DNA from 2 places in the Lactococcus sp. SK2-659 genome. Region 1 is predicted to be linked to the other one. Evidence: predicted binding sites of a transcription regulator. Region 1 holds the regulator's gene; the other holds the start of a gene.
The links. Region 1 encodes HrcA, which represses chaperone genes, less so after heat shock. Its sites were predicted from a motif close to TTAGCACTCNNNNNNNNNGAGTGCTAA; they were not measured.
Positions count from the first base shown of each region.

Region 2: the regulator HrcA is predicted to act here: its motif matches at 2,712-2,738, upstream of groES (co-chaperone GroES).

Region 1 covers NZ_JAIWQZ020000001.1:1,005,367-1,009,803, forward strand. Annotated here, with positions in the region: gene dnaK (molecular chaperone DnaK) at 1-793, opposite strand, end outside; gene grpE (nucleotide exchange factor GrpE) at 866-1,405, opposite strand; gene hrcA (heat-inducible transcriptional repressor HrcA) at 1,435-2,478, opposite strand; gene LDP15_RS04720 (hypothetical protein) at 2,699-3,103, opposite strand; gene LDP15_RS04725 (M15 family metallopeptidase) at 3,117-3,863, opposite strand; gene LDP15_RS04730 (histidine phosphatase family protein) at 3,860-4,437, opposite strand, start outside.
Region 2 covers NZ_JAIWQZ020000002.1:488,323-492,759, forward strand. Annotated here, with positions in the region: gene ytpR (YtpR family tRNA-binding protein) at 38-664, shown strand; gene nox (H2O-forming NADH oxidase) at 826-2,166, shown strand; gene LDP15_RS09555 (single-stranded DNA-binding protein) at 2,255-2,644, shown strand; gene groES (co-chaperone GroES) at 2,764-3,048, shown strand; gene groL (chaperonin GroEL) at 3,136-4,437, shown strand, end outside.

The DNA.
Region 1 (4,437 bases):
GAAGAGGGCCAGCAGCACCGGCTGTGATGAATGGCAAGCTGATTTGAGTAGTTGTTACACCTGAAAGGTCTTTTTTCGCTTTTTCAGCGGCATCTTTCAAACGTTGCAAAGCCATTTTATCTTGGGCAAGGTCAATTCCGTTTTCTTTCTTGAATTCGGCAACCATCCAGTCAATGATTTTTTGGTCAAAATCATCACCACCGAGTTTGTTGTTACCAGCAGTTGCAAGAACATCAAAGACACCATCACCAAGTTCAAGAATTGAAACGTCGAATGTACCACCACCAAGGTCAAATACAAGAATCTTTTCATCTTTATCTGTTTTATCAAGACCATAAGCAAGAGCTGCTGCTGTTGGTTCGTTAACGATACGTTCTACTTCAAGACCAGCAATTTTACCAGCATCTTTAGTTGCTTGACGTTGAGCGTCATTGAAGTATGCAGGTACAGTGATAACTGCTTTTTCTACTTTTTCTCCAAGATAAGCTTCTGCTGTAGCTTTCAAGTTTTGAAGAATCATTGCTGAAATTTCTTGTGGTGTGTATTCTTTACCATTTGCAGAAACTTTTTCAGATGTTCCCATTTTTGATTTAATAGAAATAATTGTTTCTGGGTTAGTTACCGCTTGACGTTTTGCAGCGTCACCGACAATGATTTCACCATTTTTGAAAGCTACAACTGAAGGTGTTGTACGATTTCCTTCTGGATTTGGAATAATTTTTGATTCAGTTCCTTCAAGAACTGCTACTGCTGAGTTTGTTGTACCAAGGTCAATACCGATAATTTTAGACATATTATTAAATCTCCTTTATTTCTTATTACTTATGAATAGTTTAAAGACTTTGCGGTCAATTTATTTTTTAATTTACTGTGCTACGACAACCATTGCTGGACGAAGTAAACGTTCGTGAAGTTGGTAACCTTTTTGGAAAACTTGCACGATGCTGTCAGCTGGATGTTCATCATCAGCTGGGACAGTTTGAACAGCCATGTGAAGATTATGGTCGAAACTTTCATAAGAAACTTCTTCAACGCCTTCTTCTTTAAGCGCTGAAATCAAGCTTTCTTGGACCATTTCAAGGCCTTTTTTAACATCATCCGTTAATCCTTCAACAGCAAGTGCACGTTCAAGATTATCTAGTGAAGATAAGATTTTTTTTGCTAAATCTTGTGAACGATATTTGATAAGTTGCAAACGTTCTTCATTTCCACGACGTTGTACGTTTTGCATTTCTGCAGAAACGCGAAGGAATTTATTTTCCCACTCAGTCGCTAACTTTTGTGCTTCATCAAGTTCGTTGATCTCTTCTTCAACAATATCCTCAAGTGCTTCCTCTGTTAACTCCTCAGTCACTTCTTCATCAACTTTTTCATTTTTGATTTCTTCTTTAGTTTCTTCGGACATAGGCCCTCCTTTTTTAAATAACTTTTTTATCATTTACTAATTTCATAATGGTTACCATCAAGATAACGATAATAGTCACTCAGCTTCATAGTTAAAACTTTAGCAACTAAGTCAAGAACTGATAACGTCCTTTGATAATCCATTTCTACAGGTCCAACGACTGTTAGAGTACCAAAACCGCGATATGGGATAACAAATTTTTGCGAAATAATCGTTAAATTTTTCATGTATTTTTCGTCATTGTCAAATTTAACGGCACGCATTTCATCGTTATTAGTGATTTCGCGAATTTCATGAAGCATCCGTTCATCATCGCTAAAGAGTTTATATAATTCTGCAAGATTGTCAGTTGCATAATCAAAGATATTTTTACGCCCAGCGACGGTCAGCCGTTCTTTGAACAAATCATCAAAAATTGATTCAAAGAGTTGGAGAACTTCACTCGTAACTTTGAAATAACGCTGAACAATCTGTGGAATCTCTGTTCGTAAAGTATAGTGAATATCAATCACTTTTTTACCAACCAGACGTTCTTTAACTAGATTACTAAAGACTGCTAAATCAGCTTCGGTCATCGATTTTGGAAGAATAAATTGATTTGTTCTTACTTCACCAGTCCCTAATGTTATAACTGAAAGTACTGAATGACTATCCAGCATGACCATTTCAAATGAAACTAATTGTTGGTCACGTTGGGGAGCATTAAGAACAAAGCTTGTCAAACCAGTGAGTTCTGATAAACTTTTAGCTGCTGTTTTAAACAGGTCAGATAGGCGATAAAAATCACCATCAAAAGCTTTCATCACTTTAAATAAGTCATTTTGACTAAATTCATCTAACTGGATGACATTTTCTACAAAATACTTATAACCTGAAACACTTGGAACACGTCCACTTGAAGTGTGTTCTTTTTGAATCAAGCCTAGTTTTTCCAAAACTTTCATGTCGTTTCGGATTGTAGCGCTAGAAGCTTGAATACTATCAAGGAGCGACTTTGAACCGATTGGCGTATGCTCTTTGGCATAAAGAGAAACAATCAAATTTAAAATTTGTCTTTGACGTTCTGTAATCATGACTACTCCTTTCTCCACAGATAAGAAGTTCGGCAAAACTTCTTTCGCAAGCTCAAAAATTTCTTGAGCCTTTGACTTCTGTTTAGTATCTACAAGCTTTTTCTGTTTTAGCACTCTTCATCTCTAAGTGCTAACAAATTTATTATAACCCTTTGTTTATACCTTGTCAAGCAAAAAGACATAAAAATTAGCACTCTTTTTATTAGAGTGCTAATTTCATTTATAAAAGATTGGAATCTTTGGATGTTTGCCAAATATTCATGACTGTAATTACCATTACAGCAATGACAAAGAGGCTTTCATACTTTACTTCATGTTGAATGAAAAGTATGGCATAATCTATAATCAAAAGTGCCGAAATAATTTCTAAAAGTATAAAAGTAAAACGCCAAAATTTCAATAATAGAAAGATTAATAAAGCAAAAATCAATAAATAGATTAAACTTTGCCAACTCGTAATTGTTGACGAAATTTTAGTCGTTAATGTTTTTATATTTGTCGATAAGTTATTAAAAAATTGACTAAAGAAATTATTATGAACAAGGAGAACTTTAATCATTTCCGAGACACTGTAAATAAATAGAGCAATATTAACATAGAGTAGAAGTCTGGTTCGGTTTAGCATGAATTCATTTCCTTTATGCTGGTAATAGTTTTAGATATTCTTCTAAAGTAAGATTGTGTTCGGTCATATATTTAGCATTTTCTAAACCAACATATCTAAAATGCCAGTCTTCATAACCAATTCCTGTCTCTGCCTTTTTCCCTTCTGGAAAACGAAGAACAAATCCATATTTGGGAGCAATTGCTGCAACTTGTTTTGCATATTGACTCTCATTTAGGCTATCAATATTACTCATATCAATCGCTAATCCTGTTTGATGTTCTGAGCTTCTTGGTGGCTGAGAATAAGTTTGCACATTTTTTATCGCTTCTTCTTCTGAAATTGGATTTCCACTTGAATTTACTGTTCCTTGACCATTCATTTCTGCTTGGACATAAGATTGATAAAGCCCTTCTTGATATGAGACTGACCGATAACCTGAGATTAAATGTTCAGCTGGTGATATTTGTTGGGCTGCTGCTAAAAACTGTTGAACCGCTGATGCTATCCTTTGATCAACTTGAATCCCATTTACGGTTGCCAGTGTTGGGTTCATTTCATCTTTAGGTGATTTTCGACTCACCAATACTAAATCCCAATCTGATTGTTTAGCGTCAGGTAAATCTTTTTTCTTTGCCGCCTCTTTAGAAGACGAAATACTTGTTTTTTTAGATGATTCGTTTGTTGAATTTGACTTATCATTGGTAAATAAAATAAATCCCAAAGCGCCAATGATCAAAAGAACAAGCACGATTAAACTAAATGTTATTCTTCTTTTCATTTTTTAGCTAACTTTTCACTCCCTATTTCTCGATAAGACATGTCTCCGACTTTTCCAATGGTAAATTTTCCATCCTCAAAACTTAAATGAGTGACAGAACCATTATCAAGACCATGTGGACGAGGGAGTTCTGGGTGAGCGAGTTTTACAAAAGTTCCAATGGTCATTCCATGGCTGACAATAACTATATTTTTAGCCCCTTTTGCTTCAGATTCCTTGGCAATATCTGTAAAACCATCCATGATACGTCCTGAAAGTTTTTCCCAGGGTTCAGCCCAGCCAGCCGTATCAACTTCAAAAATCGCATTAGCAATTACTTCATCTGGAGGAAATTCGTCGGTATGATGATTTCCAGTTTCGGTAAATATTCTTGGTAAAACGCCATCAAAAAGCTCTCCGTCATAGCCACCATCAAATGAACCAAAACACCACTCACGGATTCTTTTATCATAAGTGTATGGAATTCCTTCATTATCAGAATTAGCCAAAATAAAGCCCATTGTCTGGATTGTACGTCCAGAATCAGATGAATAAGCTCGGTCAAATTTAATGCCTTTTTCTTTGAAGCCTAGAC
Region 2 (4,437 bases), on a different contig from region 1:
AATCAATGTTAAGAAATTAAAAGGGAAAAATAAGAAAATGATTGCAACATACAACACAAATGTCGGTGACGTTTTAATGCTTATCACTGCAAATGATAAGGGAGAAAAAGTAAACTTCGAACGTAAGGGAAAAGTAGCTCGTGTTTTTATTGAAGAAACTGGAGCGACGGTTGCTTGGAATATTTTTGAAGCGAAATCTCTATTGGGTAATTTATCAGGAGATGGTCAAGTCAACTTATCATCTGATGATATTGAAACGTTGAACAAAGAGCTTGGGAAATCAGGATTTAGCGATGTTCTTGTTCACGATGCACAACCCAAATTTGTTGTCGCTGAAATTGTTGAAATGGAAGATCATCCAGATTCAGACCATTTACATATCTGTAAAGTTAATGTTGGTTTTGCCGACCCAGTACAAATTGTTTGTGGTGCTCCAAACGCAGCCCTTGGTTTAAAAACAGTTGCTGCTTTACCTGGTGCTATGATGCCTAATGGCTCATTGATTTTCCCAGGAGCCCTTCGAGGTGTTCAATCTTACGGAATGCTTTGTTCAGCTCGTGAACTTGAATTACCTAATGCTCCTGAGGTTCGTGGAATCATTGAATTATCATCAGATTTATCTGCTGGTAAAGCTTTTGATTCAGAAACAATGTGGCAAGCATAATAATAAAACTGTCAAAATAGTTTATTTTGGCAGTTTTTTTATCTAAAAAAATAAAATAATTTTTTCACAAAGTTCACAAGCGCTTACAAAAGAAAATAGAATGACTTATGCTAAACTGAATAATGTAAAAAGAATTTTACATTTAAAGGAGAATTATTAGCATGAAAATCGTAGTTATCGGTACGAACCACGCAGGTATCGCTACAGCAAATACATTAATTGATCAATATCCAGGCCATGAGATTGTTATGATTGACCGTAACAGTAATATGAGTTACTTGGGGTGTGGAACAGCTATTTGGGTCGGAAGACAAATTGAAAAACCAGATGAGCTGTTTTATGCCAAAGCAGAAGATTTTGAAAAAAAGGGAGTAAAGATATTAACAGAAACAGAAGTTTCAGAAATTGACTTTACTAATAAAATGATTTATGCCAAGTCAAAAACTGGAGAAAAGATTACAGAAAGTTATGATAAACTCGTTCTGGCAACAGGTTCACGTCCAATTATTCCTAACTTGCCAGGAAAAGATCTTAAAGGCATTCATTTTTTAAAACTTTTTCAAGAAGGGCAAGCCATTGACGAAGAGTTTGCTAAGAATGATGTGAAACGGATTGCTGTGATTGGTGCTGGTTATATTGGGACAGAAATTGCTGAAGCTGCCAAACGTCGTGGAAAAGAAGTCCTACTTTTTGATGCAGAAAGTACTTCACTTGCTTCATATTATGATGAAGAGTTTGCTAAAGGGATGGATGAAAATCTTGCCCAACATGGAATTGAACTCCATTTTGGGGAATTAGCTCAAGAGTTTAAGGCAAATGAAAAAGGTCATGTATCACAGATTGTAACTAATAAATCAACTTATGATGTTGACCTCGTTATTAATTGTATTGGATTTACAGCCAATAGTGCACTGGCTGGTGAACATTTAGAAACCTTTAAAAATGGAGCAATCAAAGTGGATAAACATCAACAAAGTAGTGACCCAGATGTCTACGCCGTAGGAGATGTTGCGACAATCTATTCTAATGCTTTACAAGACTTCACCTACATTGCCCTTGCCTCAAACGCTGTTCGTTCAGGGATTGTTGCTGGTCATAATATTGGAGGAAAATCAATAGAATCTGTTGGTGTACAAGGTTCTAATGGAATCTCTATTTTTGGTTACAATATGACTTCTACGGGCTTGTCGGTTAAAGCTGCGAAAAAAATCAGCCTAGAAGTTTCATTTAGTGATTTTGAAGATAAGCAAAAAGCATGGTTCCTTCATGAAAATAATGATAGTGTGAAAATTCGTATCGTTTATGAAACAAATAGTCGCAGAATTATTGGTGCTCAACTTGCTAGCAAGAGTGAAATAATTGCAGGAAATATTAATATGTTTAGTTTAGCTATTCAAGAAAAGAAAACGATTGATGAATTAGCCTTACTTGATTTATTCTTCTTACCACACTTCAATAGTCCATATAATTACATGACCGTTGCAGCTTTAAATGCAAAATAAACCATAAAAATCTATCAATTGATAGATTTTTATTTTTTTTGTGACAAATGCTCTAACTTTTCGTATAAAAAGTTAGGAGGATTTTATTATGAATAAAACCATGTTAATTGGACGCTTAACCAGTGCGCCAGAAATTTCAAAAACAACAAATGATAAATCATATGTCCGTGTGACCTTAGCAGTCAATCGCCGTTTCAAAAATGAAAAAGGAGAACGCGAGGCAGATTTTATTTCAATTATTATTTGGGGAAAATCTGCAGAAACTTTGGTTTCTTACGCAAAAAAAGGAAGTCTTATTTCAATTGAAGGAGAAATTAGAACTAGAAATTATACGGATAAGCAAAATCAAAAACATTATGTCACAGAAATCTTAGGACTGAGTTATGATTTACTTGAAAGTAGGGCAACAATCGCTTTACGGGAAAGCGCTGTAAAGGTTGAAGAAACCTTACTTGATGCGGAAGAACTCCCCTTCTAATTTATTTCATAAAATCTAAATGTTTTCTCTTGACTAAATCTGACCATTGAGATAAAATAAGAATATGTTAGCACTCGTTTAATAAGAGTGCTAAAAAATAAAAAATGGAGGAAAATATAATGTTGAAACCTTTAGAGAATCGCGTAGTTTTACGTGTAAAAGAAGAAGAGGAAAAATCAATGGGTGGAATTGTGTTAACAAGCGCTTCCCAAGAAAAACCTCAAACAGCTGAAGTTGTTGCCGTCGGTGAAGGGAAAACAAATCATCATGGAACACTGATTTCTCCACTCGTAAAAGTAGGGGACACAGTAATTTTTGAAAAATTTGCTGGAACGACCGTAAAAATGGATGGTGAAGAATTCTTGATTCTCAAAGATTCAGACCTTCTTGCAATTGTAGAGTAAAATTATAAAAGCAATCATTTTTTTGGTTGTCTTTTGTCTATCTTAAAATCTATAAAATTAAAAATATATTCTTAAAAAGGAGCTAAAATGTCAAAAGATATTAAATTTTCAAGTGATGCTAGAACAGCGATGATGCGTGGGATTGATATTCTTGCTGATACAGTAAAAACAACCCTTGGACCAAAAGGTCGCAATGTTGTTCTTGAAAAATCATATGGATCACCTTTAATTACAAACGATGGTGTAACGATTGCCAAAGAGATTGAACTTGAAGATCATTTTGAAAATATGGGAGCTAAACTTGTTTCAGAAGTTGCTTCAAAAACAAATGATATCGCAGGTGACGGTACAACAACAGCGACAGTTTTGACACAAGCTATTGTTCGTGAAGGTTTAAAAAATGTTACCGCAGGTGCAAATCCAGTTGGTATTCGCCGAGGAATTGAGCTTGCTGCTGAGACAGCTGTTGCGTCAATTAAAGAGATGGCAATTCCTGTCCACGATAAATCAGCAATTGCGCAAGTAGCTACCGTTTCATCACGTAGTGAAAAAGTGGGTGAGTATATTTCTGATGCAATGGAACGTGTAGGTTCTGACGGAGTTATCACCATTGAAGAATCAAAAGGGATGCAAACTGAACTCGATGTTGTTGAAGGAATGCAATTTGACCGTGGATATTTGAGTCAATATATGGTTTCTAATACAGAAAAAATGGTTGCTGAGTTAGATAATCCTTATATTCTTATTACCGACAAAAAAATCTCAAACATTCAAGAAATTTTACCTCTCCTTGAACAAATCTTGAAAACAAATCGTCCACTTCTTATTGTAGCTGATGATGTTGATGGAGAAGCATTGCCAACGCTTGTTCTTAATAAGATTAAAGGTGTCTTCAATGTTGTAGCTGTAAAAGCACCAGGATTTGGTGATCGTCGTAAAGCTCAATTGGAAGATTTGGCTATCTTGACAGGTGGTACAGTAATTACTGAAGAACTTGGTCTTGATCTTAAAGATGCTACTCTTGAAGCTTTAGGACAAGCAGCTAAAGCAACTGTGGATAAAGACCACACAACAATTGTTGAAGGTGCTGGTTCTGCTGATGCTATTTCTGATCGTGTAGCTATTATTAAAGCGCAAATTGAAAAAACAACTTCTGATTTTGACCGTGAAAAATTACAAGAACGTCTTGCAAAATTAGCTGGTGGTGTTGCAGTTGTTAAAGTTGGTGCTGCAACTGAAACAGAGCTCAAAGCAATGAAACTCTTGATTGAGGATGCACTTAATGCAACACGTGCAGCCGTTGAGGAAGGTATTGTTTCTGGTGGTGGTACAGCACTTGTTAATGCTATTGCTGCTTTGGATAAACTTTCAGAAGAAGGAGATATTCAA